DNA from 3 places in the Hydrogenophaga sp. RWCD_12 genome. Region 1 is predicted to be linked to each of the others. Evidence: predicted binding sites of a transcription regulator. Region 1 holds the regulator's gene; each other region holds the start of a gene.
The links. The regulator FNR, encoded in region 1, switches genes on or off when oxygen is low (the NO sensors DNR and NnrR bind a similar motif). The targets are predictions, from matches to a motif close to TTGATNNNNATCAA.
Positions count from the first base shown of each region.

Region 2: a site for FNR is predicted at 2,509-2,522, ahead of ACLIJ1_RS00225 (hemerythrin domain-containing protein). Genes of this name have one in related genera too.
Region 3: a site for FNR is predicted at 1,251-1,264, ahead of ACLIJ1_RS10235 (fatty acid desaturase). Genes of this name have one in related genera too.

Region 1 covers NZ_JBKIXC010000005.1:494,513-499,004, reverse strand. Annotated here, with positions in the region: gene hemN (oxygen-independent coproporphyrinogen III oxidase) at 1-760, opposite strand, end outside; gene fnr (fumarate/nitrate reduction transcriptional regulator Fnr) at 936-1,655, shown strand; gene ACLIJ1_RS20950 (hypothetical protein) at 1,716-2,009, opposite strand; gene ACLIJ1_RS20945 (hypothetical protein) at 2,057-2,296, opposite strand; gene ccoG (cytochrome c oxidase accessory protein CcoG) at 2,389-3,762, opposite strand; gene ccoP (cytochrome-c oxidase, cbb3-type subunit III) at 3,904-4,492, opposite strand, start outside.
Region 2 covers NZ_JBKIXC010000001.1:43,592-48,083, forward strand. Annotated here, with positions in the region: gene ACLIJ1_RS00205 (ammonium transporter) at 1-97, opposite strand, end outside; gene ACLIJ1_RS00210 (phytanoyl-CoA dioxygenase family protein) at 242-907, opposite strand; gene ACLIJ1_RS00215 (DUF2867 domain-containing protein) at 925-1,458, opposite strand; gene ACLIJ1_RS00220 (MAPEG family protein) at 1,475-1,909, opposite strand; gene ACLIJ1_RS00225 (hemerythrin domain-containing protein) at 1,962-2,471, opposite strand; gene ACLIJ1_RS00230 (DUF805 domain-containing protein) at 2,577-2,921, shown strand; gene ACLIJ1_RS00235 (HDOD domain-containing protein) at 2,944-4,095, opposite strand; gene ACLIJ1_RS00240 (SPFH domain-containing protein) at 4,185-4,492, opposite strand, start outside.
Region 3 covers NZ_JBKIXC010000002.1:650,396-654,887, reverse strand. Annotated here, with positions in the region: gene ACLIJ1_RS10235 (fatty acid desaturase) at 27-1,130, opposite strand; gene dcd (dCTP deaminase) at 1,300-1,869, opposite strand; gene guaD (guanine deaminase) at 1,933-3,207, opposite strand; gene ACLIJ1_RS10220 (BMP family ABC transporter substrate-binding protein) at 3,305-4,381, opposite strand; gene ACLIJ1_RS10215 (adenosine deaminase) at 4,468-4,492, opposite strand, start outside.

The DNA of each region.
Region 1 (4,492 bases):
GCGGCTTGAAGCGCGCCGGCAGATGAGCATAGGCATACAACGCGATCCGGTCCGGCCGCAACTGGTTGACCTGTGCCAACGTGCGCGCGAATGACTCGGGTGTTTGCAGCGGCAACCCGTAGATCAGATCGACGTTGACCGACTCAAAGCCGATCTTGCGGGCGGTTTCGACCAACTCGAACACCTGCTCCACCGGTTGGACCCGGTGCACCGCCTTCTGCACCGCCGGGTCAAAGTCCTGCACACCGAAGCTCAGGCGGTTGAAGCCCAGCCGAGCCAGCGTCTGCAGACGCTGCCCTGTCACTGTGCGGGGATCCACCTCGATCGAATACTCGCCACCCGGCACCAGGGTGAAGTTGCGCCGGATCATGGCCAGCAGATCTTCAAGCTCCGCGTCAGACAGGAAGGTGGGCGTGCCTCCACCCAGGTGCAGCTGGGAAACGCTGTGTCCCCTGCCAAAGTGCTGCACCTGCAGTTCAACCTCGCGCGAGAGGTAGCGCAGGTATTCGGCGGCGCGCTCGTGGTGTTTGGTGATGACCTTGTTGCAGGCGCAGTAGTAGCACACCGATTCGCAGAAGGGAATGTGCACATACAGCGACAGCGGCAAAGCCAGGGAGCCCGCCCGGCGCTGCTCCAGTGCCTGGATATAGTCGGCTTCGGCGAAGGCTTCAACAAAACGGTCCGCCGTCGGATATGACGTGTACCGGGGGCCCGGGATGTCAAATCGCTTGAGAAGTTCGTCGGAAATGGCGTGGCTCACAAACAGTTCTCCAGTTCAGGCGACGAATGTGCCGCAAGGCCTTGGAGAGGCCCTTGATCAAGATCAAGCGGCCCTCTGCCCCGCGGGTTTTCCCTTGTGACCCTTTCACTGTCCCGCCGCGCCTTGATGCTGGCGCCAGCGATGGGTTAAGCTTCGCCACAATTCCGGAAGAATTATGGATATTCAAAGCATCAAAGTGGCTTGTTCGAGCTGCAACCTGCGGGAGTTGTGCTTGCCCATGGGGCTCAATCCCGAGGAGATGGACAAACTCGACAACGTCATTTCGACCCGCCGACGGATCAAGCGGGGATCGGCGTTGTTCAACACCGGGGACAAGTTCACTTCGCTCTATGCCGTCCGATCCGGATTCTTCAAGACCAGTGTCACCACGGCCGATGGGCGTGACCAGGTCACCGGCTTTCAAATGACGGGTGAAATCATCGGCATGGATGGGATCGTCAGTGACCGCCATTCCTGTGATGCCATCGCGCTGGAAGACGCCGAGGTCTGCGTCATGCCGTTTGACCAGGTGGAAGAGCTTTCGCGGGAGTTCACGACCTTGCAGCACCATGTGCACAAGATCATGAGCCGGGAAATCGTGCGTGACCACAGCGTGATGCTTCTGCTGGGCAGCATGCGGGCGGAAGAACGTCTTGCGGCGTTCCTCCTCAATCTGGTCCAACGTCTGCACGCCCGCGGTTTTTCGCAGTCCGAGCTCATCCTGCGCATGACACGCGAAGAAATCGGCAGCTATCTCGGCATGAAGCTCGAAACGGTGAGCCGTACCTTCTCCAAGTTCGTCGACGAGGGCATCATCGAGGTCAAGCAGCGCTACGTGCACATCAAGAACACCGACGCGCTCAAGCAGATCGTGAATCCACAGACCTGCCGCTGAGGAAGCTCCCGACATGAAAAAGCCCCGCATCAGCGGGGCTTTTTGTTTGCACAGGCTGAGTCAACAACACTGGCCATTCCTGGCGCAATCCTCCGGGCGTTGCCCCTCGGGCACCGGGCAGCGGTTGACTTCGAACGGAGACATGGCCAACAAGGTGGTCAGCGCGCTGGAGGCCATGGTGATGCCCCAGAAGACAAAAAAGGCCAAGGTATAGATCGCCTGTCGCGAGAGCCCCAGCGGGTTTCCGAACCAGTGCAGGTCACCGGGATCGACCATCGCAAACACGATCATTTCCAGCACCGCCGCCACCAGGAAGGCGGGCCACGCTATCCACATCCACCGTTGAGTCTTCATGAACTGTCTCCTTGTTCGCTTGACGCCTCAACCGGTGTGTGGGGCGCTTATTTCGTCGGGTCCGTGGTACCTACGACCGGTGAGGCCGCGTGATTGCGCGCCTGACCGGCAGGCTGCAGGGTGATCAACGCATCCACCCGCGCCTGCCCCTGCAGTTTCTGGGCAGCTGCGAGGTCGCGTTCGTAGTCCGCCTTGTTGAGCACCGGGTCCGGATGACTGGCGGCGATCACAAACGTCGCCACACTGGCCACCACCACTGCCAGGGGGCCACCAACCACCATCCACATGTGGGGGACCTTCCACCATGGAGTGCGGGTGGAATTGTTGGAGGCAGTTGGTTGGGCAGACATGGCGTATGACATGGATATGAGCTTTCAGTTTAGCGCGGAACGATGAAAACGGCCTTCTCGATCACCTGCGCCACGTCCGGCCCCTGGGAACGAATGGTGAAATGGATGGGGTGCGAGCCTGCAGGTGCGACGTTCGGAGGTGTCTGAACCCGGATCGCGACCGAGCGAACTTCCGTCGGAAGGACCTCCGCCTGGCTTTCGGACGCGATCATCACGCCCTCAAGACCGTCCACGCTGATCGAATAGTGCTGCGTCGACTCGGTCGCATTCATGATCTGGAGCCGGAACACGTTCTCGATGCGCCCCTGGTCCACCATCCTGGAGAGCGCCCCACGGTCCCGGATCACATCCACCTTGAGAGGAGTACGCAGGAACAGGCTGACGAACACTGCCAGCGTGATGGCCCCCAGAATGGCGGAATACACCAGCACCCGAGGCCTGAACGCATGACGGACCATCTGATCGCGCGTCCAGCCTTGGGCCATCCCGTTCTGGGTCGAGTACTTGACCAGCCCTCGCGGATAGCCCACCTTGTCCATCACTTCGTCACACACATCGATGCAGGCACCACATCCGATGCATTCGTACTGCAAACCTTTGCGGATGTCGATGCCGGTAGGACACACCTGAACACACAGCGTGCAATCGACGCAGGCTCCCAGTCCAAGGGCCTTTGGATCGGCCTTCTTCGACCGGGCTCCGCGAGGCTCACCACGCGCCTGATCGTAGGTCACGATCATGGTGTCCTTGTCGAACATCGCGCTCTGGAACCGCGCGTAAGGACACATGTACTTGCACACCTGCTCACGCAGGAATCCGGCGTTGCCGTAGGTGGCAAAGCTGTAGAAGAAGATCCAGAACGTCTGCCAGGGGCCCAATGACGCCGACAGCGACAGCGCAGCCACCTCTCGAATGGGAGCAAAGTAGCCGACGAAGGTGAACCCGGTCCACAGGGAGAACAGGACCCAGAGTGTGTGCTTGAGCCACTTCTTGCCGAACTTGTGCGCGTTGAGCGCCTCATCGTCAAGGCGAATACGTGCCGACCGGTCGCCCTCCACCTTCTTCTCGATCCAGAGGAATATCTCGGTGTAAACGGTCTGGGGACAGGCGTAGCCGCACCAGAGACGCCCGGCCACAGCCGTGAACAAAAAGAGGGCCAGTGCCGAGATGACGAGCAGCCCTGTCAGATAGATGAAGTCCTGCGGATAGAGGACCAGTCCGAAAATGTAAAAGCGGCGCGCATCGAGATCGAAGAGCACCGCTTGTCGGGCATTCCACTCCAGCCAGGGCAACCCGTAAAAAACAATCTGGGTCAACCAGACGAAGGCCCAACGCCACTTCGAAAACAATCCAAAGACCGCCTTCGGATGGATCTTCTGACGCGCAGCGTACAGGGAGACCATCACCTCATCGTCTTCAGGCACGCCCTGAGGCGTGTCCGGAACGATGGGAATCACGGGTGATTGAACGGAGTTTGAAGCAACGTCGGGACTGGGTGAAAGCACGGGAAACCTGGCTACGGGGGAATCAATGGCAGACGGCCATCATTGCTTGGCAGCCGGCTTGTTCGACAGGCTCCACACGTAGGCGGCAAGCACGTTGATTTGCGAGGCATTGAGCTTCGAAGCCTGAGCCGGCATCTGGTTGGTGAAGCCGTTGTTCACCGCACGGACGATGGCGTCTTCGCCCCAGCCGTGGAGCCACACACCGTCGGTCAGGTTGGCGGAGCCCACTGCCTGCATGCCCTTGCCGTCGGGACCGTGGCAAGCTGCGCAGGCGCCGAACTTGGCCTTGCCCTGGGCGGCGCGCACGGAGTCGTGGGGGCTGCCAGACAGGCTCAGCACATAGTTGGCCACGTTGCGCACATCTTCGGGTGTACCGACAGCGGCAGCCATGGGAGGCATGACACCGGTACGGCCATTGGTCACCGTGGTCTTGATGTATTCGTGGCCAGAACCACCCAGCCAATCGCCATCGGCGAGGTTGGGGAAGCTCTTGGAGCCGCGGGCGTCAGAACCATGGCATTGGGCGCAGTAGTTCATGAACAGGCGCTCACCAATGGCGATCGCCTTGGCGTCGGCAGCGATTTCCTCGGGCTTCATGCCGTTGTAGGCTGCGTAGATCGGTGCAATG
Region 2 (4,492 bases), on a different contig from region 1:
CGAGTTCTAGAAAGGCAAATCCGGCGTGCATCGCCAGGACCATGATGCCGCCCAACAGGATGAACAGGGCATCAGCGCCCTGTTTCAGTGCGTCCATGAGAAATCTCCGTGCAGAAAACTTGTTTTGGTGCGTGATTGGCGCCAAAACAGGGTCTGCATGGCGAATCGCACCACGATCTAGCAAAAACTAAGCCAAATGGATGAAGGTGGTGCATGGGGCACCGCCAAGGTGCTCTTTGTGTCAGATCGCGTGCAGCCAGGCGATGCCATCCGGCAGCTGGCGCGGCCCGAACACGAAGTGCAGCACCCGGCGCCGGCTTTGGCCGCGGGCCTTGGATGAACGGTGCAGCAGCAACGGGCGCATCAGCAAGGCATCTCCAAGGGCTGCCGGGCAAAGCTCTTCCTCGGCGCGAAGGGCAATCGCCTCGTCCGGTGCAACAACACCTTGCCGATGAGAGCCCGGGACAACCACCAGCGGGCCGTCGTTCAGCCCACACGGGTCAAGATGCACGCGCACCGCCAGCAACTGTTCCAGCACGGGCAGCGGGGGCTGCACGTAGGTGGTGCCATCCTTGACCGACCAGGCTTTCCAGGCGGGATGAGCGGTGTGGCCCTTGACGGGGAAACCGAGGTCCTGATGCACAGCGACGAGCCCGTTGAGGTCGGCAGATTTTTCGAAGCAGATGCATTGCAGCGCCACCGCGTCAGGAGCGAGTGCAGGGGCCAGCGCCTGGTGGTGACGCAGGCCAAGGGCCAGATCGGCACACCACCCCTCGACCAGCCGTTCGCGTTGGCCGGGTTTGCCAGCTGGAGCGTCGATCAGGCCTGACAGCCTTTGCGCTTCGGCGGCGGACAGGATCGCCGGAACCAGGGTATGGCCCTGCCGGTCGAGCTGTTGCCGCAGCATGAGGGCGGCAGCTCCCGTCAGGCTGCCACCCGAGCCGGCGCGCCGATGGCGCGCAGCACCGTGGGAGCGATCAGCTTGTGCATCGGCTTGACCGGCAGCATGTACAGCCGACCCAGGCGGTTCTTGGTGTGCACGACGGTGGTGACGGTCACGCGCACCGGCTGGCCGGCTGGCCGGTCGCAATGCACCGAGAGCACCACGTCCAGGTGCTTGTCGCGGTCGCCCAGCAGGACCTCGTCGGGCGTTTTCTCGAACAGCGTGAAGATGCCGACGCGGTCGCCCGGCTGGTAGTCGGCGTCGGGCTTGGCCGGATTGATTTCCGAAAGTTCGCCCAGGTTCTTGAGGCCGACCAGCTGCACCGCGCGGTTGCGCAGCGTCATGCAGGTCTCGACCCAGCGCGGCGTGGTCTGCACCGCCTTGAGGAACTGGCCGAGCGCGCTGAGCGACGGGTCCGCCGCGTCGATGCTCCAGGCGTCGTGGAAGTCGGCGCCAGCGATGCGGCCGGCGATGCGGCTGCCCGCGGGCGGCTGCGTGGCGGTGGGTGTGTTCATGGTGTGGTTCGTGTGGTCAGGACAGCAGGATGGCGCGGGCCAGCAGCGCCCACATGCCGAGCAACACGAAGTTGCTGGCCGCGAACGCGAGGAAGCGGTGCAGCACGTGGTTGTAGGTGATGTGGATCAGGCTGTGCACGATGCGCAGCGCGACGTAGGCCCAGGCGAGGCCGATCAACAGCGGCGTCGCGTTGGCGGTTGCGTGCGCCAGCAGCACCGCCACGTAAAACAGCAGCGGAAGCTCCAGCAGGTTCATGTAGTTGCGGTTGGGCAGCGACACGGTGGCGGTTACCCGGCCGGACTCACCCAGCGCGTATTCGCGTGGCGAGATGGTGCCGTTGAAGCCCGCCTGCAGGCGCCGGAACGCAATCAGCACCAGGATGCAGAAGGTCCAGGCTGCCAGCGCGAAGGCCGGAGCGAAGAGGGACGCGGTGGAGTGCGGTGTGGGCATCCGCCCACTGTAGCGGGACTTGCTCAGGGCCAGCGGGCGGCCCTGTCAGGCTTCACGAGCAGCTGACGCTGCCGCAGCCGCTCATGGTGGCGGGGCGGACCCGGTCCGGGTCGGCCAGGGTTTCGGTCTTCGAGTCGAAGCCGACTTCCTTCATGTGCAGCGCAAGACCGGCGTCCATGCTGGCGGCGTGTTGCGGGAACCACTCGACCAGCGCTTCCGCCAAGCGGGTGATGATTTCCTTGTCGTCTTTCTCGTAGTGCTCGACCACGGCGTGGAGCGTTTCCATGATCGTGGCGTGGTGGCCGGCGTGGCAGTTGTCTGCAGCAAAGCCGGTCGCGACCATCCAGCGCTCTTCCTGCGCGAAGTGCTCTTTGGTGTGCTCGATGAAGCGCAGGTACAGCGGCAGTTGCTGGTCCTGCGGGGTGGCCAGCAGTTGGTTGAGCATCTCCACGAATTCTTCGTGGGTGTCGTCCATGCGGCCGTCGCCGGTGTGCAGTTGCGGGTTCCAGTCCAGGCCGGCAATGGCCTGGGCGGGAGCTTCGTGGGTGGTGGTCGCGTCCATGGGGCGTCACTGTAGCCGCAAACCCGGCCGGCAGCGCTTGACCGGGGTCAAGCCAGCCCGGGTCGCCGGGGCTATCATGAAATTTTCAACCTGGAGGAGAGCGGCATGAACTTTGTTGACGCGGTCAAGCAGTGTTTCACCAAGTACGTGGGCTTCGAGGGCCGGGCACCCCGGTCGGAGTACTGGTGGTGGGTGCTGTTCATCATCGTGGTGTCGATCGTGCTGGGGTCGGTCCGGGCCGGCATGCTGGCCAACCTGTTCTCGCTGGCCACACTGCTGCCGTCGCTGGCGGTGGGCGCACGCCGCCTGCACGACATCGGCAAGAGCGGCTGGTGGCAACTGGTGGCGCTGATCCCGCTGATCGGCTGGATCCTCCTGATCTACTGGGCCGTGCAGCCCAGCGAAGGCGACAACAGCTACGGTCCAGCGCCCTCGATCGCCTCGAACTGAAGGCGCAGGTCCGGCGGGAGGGTCAGGCTTCGGCCGCGACCCGGCCCAGCATCTGGTCCACCGTGGCCTGCAGCTCGGGTGAGGCCAGAGCCTGGTCCAGTTTGGCCAGTGCCGGGTGCGAGAGGCTGGCGCGCAGGTGGTAGGTGTCGACGCCGCCGTCCTGCTGCGAGCTGTAGCCTTCAAGGCTTTCTAGCTGACCCAGCGCCAGGCGTTCACCCAGCCGGGCACAGAGGTAACCCAGCGCGAAGCGCGGCGCGCGTTTCGGGTCGGTCGACATGAAGGGTGTGACCAGCTGGCGGCCGACGCCGCTGACGTCGTTGACCAGTTCCTCGGGCAATTCCCAGGACTTCATCAGCAGCCCGCCGATTTCGGTCGCATTCAGGCCCAGCAGTTCCTGCTCCAGGCGGGCGCGCTCCAGGCGGCCGCGATCCAGCCACTTTTCCAGCCCGGACATCGGGATCAGCGAGGCGGTGGCGAGCTGTCCCACGAAGCTGAGCACCACCTGGGTCGAGAGCGTGCCCTGGTCGGGCAGATTGAGCGCCTTGGCCAGCCGCACACAGAGTTCGCTGGCGATCGCGCTGGCCTTCCAGATCGCGTCAAAGCTGCGTTGCGCTTCGGCCAGCTTGGGCTTGAAGGCTTCGGCCAGCATGTACTGCAGGCAGATGCTGCGCACCGTGTTCATGCCCAGGAAGGTGACGGCCTGGCCGATGTTGGTCACGGGCGTGTGCAGGCCGTAGATCGGGGCGTTGACGGTCGAGAGGATCTTGGCGGCGATCAGCGGTTCGCCCATCACCAGATCGCTCAGTTCGGCCGAACCGGCGCGCGCGACGAAGTCGGGCGAGAGCAGCTTCTGCATCGAGCGCGGGGGCTTGGGAATGCCGCGCACGGCGGTCAGCAGGGTGTCGCGGTGCGCCGGTTCCATGTCCTGCGCGCCCAGCCAGCGGAACTCCGACAGACTGGCCGGCAGTGGCTCCTGCACCGGCGCCACGGGTTCGCGCAAGGTCGGCACCTGTGCCGGTGCGGCGGTGGGGGGCGAGGCTTTGGGCGCCGGCGTGCTGACGCGTTGAACGGCGACGTGTGGCGAAGCGGTCGCCGTCGGCGTCGGGCGCCGGAAAAACCACCAGGCCAACGCCAGTGCCAGGACACCAGCAATCCACATCATGAGAAGCGACACGACAAACCTCCATCCAGGGATGTGGTCCATGGACATTCCATGGACTTGTTTGTCGTCTAGATCGGCGTTTGGCCGCCGGTCTTGAGCGGCTACTTGCCGACGTTGACGAGCGGCGTGGCGGAGCCGCCGAGCAGCACGGTGTTGCCAGGCTTGCTGGCCAGCGCCAGGGCGGTGTCTCGCTGAATCTCGGCCAGCTTGATTTCCTTGAGGGAGGGCGTGAGCGAGGCGCTGATGATTTCGTTGGCTTTTGCTTCGCCCTGGGCCTGCACGATGAGTCTTTCGGCCTCGGCCTTGGCCAGTTCGACTTCCTTGCGCTTCTTTTCGATCGCCTGGTCGGTCTCGGCGCGCGAGCGGATGGCGGCCTCGATGGCCGGGTCGGTCAGCAGGTTGCGGACGT
Region 3 (4,492 bases), on a different contig from region 1:
TTGCGAAAGTACCGTTGCTGAGGCGATCAGGCCACAGCGGGCTTGAAGTCGCTGGTCGGCTGGCCCTGGAAGTCGGTCCAGCAGCGGCGGGTGAAATCGTAGAGCTTGCACTTGCGCGCGGTCTCGAAGTACCAGCGCCAGGAGAAGCGCTGGATGATGATGCGACCGGGCAAGGTGTCTTCCAGCAGTTTCTGCGCGTTCTTGAGCTTGTACAGCGGCACGCTCATGTCCACATGGTGGGCGGTGTGCTCCATGATGTGGTGCATCAGGGCACCGATCTTCATCGGGAATGTCAGGTGCACCGTGGTCGACACGAAAGGCGCGGCCTTGGCCCAGGCGTGCTTGTCGTCGTGCCACTGCACCGCGGTGTGCGTGTGGTGCACGTAGACCACGAAACCGATCATGGCGTTCCAGAACAGGAACGGGATCACGAACCCGTATCCCACCAGCGCCCAGGCCGACTGGTCAGTGCCATAGGCGGCACCGATCAGGGCCGCGATCCACAGCACGGCATAGACCGTCACCAGCACGCCGTCGCGCGTGAATTCCGGGCGGCTGGTGCCCATGTAGGTCTTGCGCGGGAAATACATGCGGTTCCACCACATCTCGACCAGGTAATACAGCGCCGGGCCCCAGCCACTGCGGTAGATGCGCTCCATGAAACGGCGTCCGGGCTTGAGACCCTCGAACTCTTCCTTGGTCAGCGGCGCCCAGACGAAGTCCACGCCCTTGAGGTTGGTGTAGCCGTGGTGCACGACGTTGTGTCCGACTTCCCAGAGGCTGTACGGCGTGAGCGAGGGCACCATCGCGATGCGGCCCAGGATGCGGTTGAGGCCGCGGTGCGGCGTGTAGCTCTGGTGGCAGGCGTCATGGCCGATGATGAACAGGCGCCCGATCACGAAACCAGCGGCCAGGCCACAGACCAGCTTGGCCCACCAGGCGTCCAGCAACACCGTACCGACGATCAGGGCCAGGAACGCGATCCAGTCAATGACCAGCAGCGCGATGCCCACGGCAGTGCGCTGCTCGGCAATCGGCGTCAGCCAGCCGCGAATCACTTTGCGGTGTGGCAGTGGCTGCCCGAGCGGAATCGGATCGGGAGGCAGGGCGTGGACGTTCGGGTCAGACATTCTGGGTCGGAAGGGAGCTAACACCCGGCTGGCGGGCACCATGTGAGGCCACGATTTCGCCGCATTTCTGCACCGAATCGAGCGATCTCCCTAATTTTATCTGGCGTCCGTGAAGACTGCCTGACAAATATCAAGGCAGAAAAAGGGCTTTTCCGGACAACCGGCGCAATCAGGTCTTTGGCAGTGTGACGCCGACCTGGCCCTGGTACTTGCCGCCGCGGTCCTTGTAGCTGGTCTCGCAGACCTCGTCGCTCTCGAAGAACAAGACCTGCGCGCAGCCCTCACCAGCGTAGATCTTGGCCGGCAGCGGCGTCGTATTGCTGAACTCCAGCGTCACGTAGCCTTCCCATTCGGGTTCAAAGGGCGTGACATTGACGATGATGCCGCACCGTGCGTAGGTGCTCTTGCCCAGACAGATGGTGAGCACATTGCGCGGGATGCGGAAGTACTCCATCGTGCGCGCCAGCGCAAAGCTGTTGGGCGGGATCACGCAGACATCCTTGTTGATGTCCACGAAACTGTTCTCGTCGAAGTTCTTCGGGTCCACCACCGTGCTGTGGATGTTGGTGAAGACCTTGAATTCGGGCGCACAGCGGATGTCGTAGCCGTAGCTGCTGGTGCCGTAGCTGACGATCTTTTCGCCGGCCGCGTTCTGCCGGACCTGGCCGGGCTCGAAGGGCTCGATCATTCCGTGCTCTTCGGCCATGCGGCGGATCCATTTGTCGCTCTTGATGCTCATGCTGCGTGCTCCGTGAATAGCCCCCGATTGTAGGGAGCGCCCTGCTGGGCTGCCGCAGCGGACTCAGGCCGTGACTGTCCGGCTCACGACCCGGTCATCACCCAACACGATCAGCGCGAACAACAACTCGTCCAGATTGCCAGCCTGCGCCGTCTTGCGGGCCAGTAGCGGCGTGGCCTTCGGGTTCAGCACCACGAAGTCTGCTTCGTTGCCCGGCGTGAGGTTGCCGACCACTCCCTGCAGGCCCAACGCCAGCGCGGCGCCCGCGGTGTGTTGCCACCACAGCTGGCCCGGCGTCAGGCTCAGCCCCGGTTTGGTGTGCCCTTCGCGCCCCACATAGTACGCGGCCATCATGGTGTGGAAGGGAGAAAAGCTGGTTCCACCACCCACATCGCTGGCCAGGCCGTAGCGCATGCCAGCGGCATCGGCCGCTGCGTAGTCAAAGAAGCCGCTGCCCAGGAACAGGTTGCTGGTGGGGCTGATGGCCGCGGCGGCGCCCGTTTCCTTCATCAGACGCCGGTCGTGCGCGTCGAGATGGATGCAATGGGCGTAGACCGCGCGCTCGCGCAGCAGACCGAAATCCCCATACACACCCAGGTAGCTGCGAGCGTCCGGGAAAAGCTCTGCCACCCACTTCACTTCATCGTGGTTCTCGGCCACATGCGACTGGATCCACACATCGCCGTACTTCGCGGCGAGTTCGCCCGCACCACGCAACTGCGCCTCACTGCTGGTTGGCGCAAAGCGCGGCGTGATCGCATAACCCAACCGATCCACGCCGTGCCAGCGGCGGATCAGGCTTTCGGTGTCGATCAGGCTTTGTTCGGTCTGGTCGCGCACGCCGTCCGGGCTGTGTCGGTCCTGCAGCACCTTGCCGGTGATGAAGCGCAGTCCGCGTGACTGGGCCACCTCGAAGGCAGCGTCCACCGACGCCGGATGCGAAGACGCGAAGGTCAGTGCCGTCGTGACGCCATGGCGGGCCAGTTCGTCGAAGAAGAAATCGGCCACGCTGCGCGCATAGTCCTTGTCGGCAAAACGCGATTCGTGGGGAAAGGTGTAGTTCTCCAGCCAGGGCAGCAGACCGGCCGCCGGCGCACCAATCACATCGGTCTGCGGATAGTGCACGTGCAAGTCGATGAAGCCTGGCGCGATCAGGTATCCCCGCAGGTCTTCCACCGCCACGCCGGCAAAACGTTCGATCAACGCATCGTGATCTCCGACCGCGCGCACCACCTTGCGGCCGTGCGCGTCGGGACCAACGACCAGCAGGCCGTCGGACTCATACAGGGGTTGGTGGTCGTCGCCGAATCGGAGCAACGCGGCGCGGTAGGCTTTCATCACCGGCGAAGCTTAGCCGCCGCACCGTCACTGCGCATACTGACTGTCGCATAACCACCATCTGGCCGTGCAACCCGTCACGCAAACCCGCAAAGCCTCAGCGAGAGACCTTGCCAATCACGCCGTCGGCGAACCAGTTCATGCCGAGGATCGCGCCATCGTCCAGCGACTGCCCCGGTGCGATCACGGTCTTGCCTTCGTTGTCCTTCACACCCCGCTTGCCGCCGGTGAACACCGCGAGCTTTCCGGCCGCCATCTCGGCCTGGCGCTTCTGCACCTCGGACTGCACGGCGGCGGGCACCTTGCTGCCGAAGCTGTCGACGCGGATCATGCCTTCGCGCACGCCACCCCAGACGCTGCCGCTCTTCCAGCTGCCATCCAGCACCGCCTTGACACGCCGCGTGTAGTAGTCGCCCCACTGGTGCGTGACTGCCGCCACCTGCGCATCGGGCGCCACCTTGCGCATGTCGGAGTGGTAGGCCACGGCGAGCCTGCCGCGTTCCTGTGCCGCGACCATCACGGCGTTCGAGCCGGTGTGGAATGCCAGCACTTCGGCGCCCTGGTTCATCAGGCTCACCGCCGCGTCGCGTTCGCGCGGCGGGTTGAACCATTCACCGAGGAACACCACGCGCACCGTCGCCTTCGGATTGACCGAGCGCATGCCAAGCGCGAAGGCATTGATGCCCTGCACCACCTCGGGAATTGGAAAACCCGCGACGTAACCGGCTTGCGTCGCCATCCGCCCCGCGGCGATGCCGGCGAGGTAGCGGCCTTCGTAGTAGCGCGCGTTGGACGCGGCCACATTGGTCGCCGTCTTGTAACCGGTGACCGACTCGAACTTCACGCCTGGAAACTCCTGCGCCACCTTGAGCGTGGGCTCCATGTAGCCGAAGCTGGGTGTGAAGATGATCTGGTTGCCCTGCATCGCCAGGTCACGGATCACGCGCTCCGCGTCCGGGCCTTCGGCCACGTTCTCGACGAAGGTGGTCTTGACCTGACCGGGCAACGCGGCCTCGACCGCGAGGCGGCCCTGGTCGTGCTGGCGCACCCAGCCCGCATCGGTCAGCGGCGCGACATAGACGAAGGCAGCCTTGACCGGCGGCGACGACGGTTGGGAAAAAACAGGGGAGAAAAAACAGGCGGCCGCGAGTGCGGCTGCGAGGTTTTTGTACATGGTGGTCCTCTACATGGCTTCCGGCAGACAAAAGAAAACGAGCCGGGGAAGCACCGGCTCGTCGGACGGGATTTTACCGGAGCGGCTCAGCCCGCGGCCACGCGCTCCAGT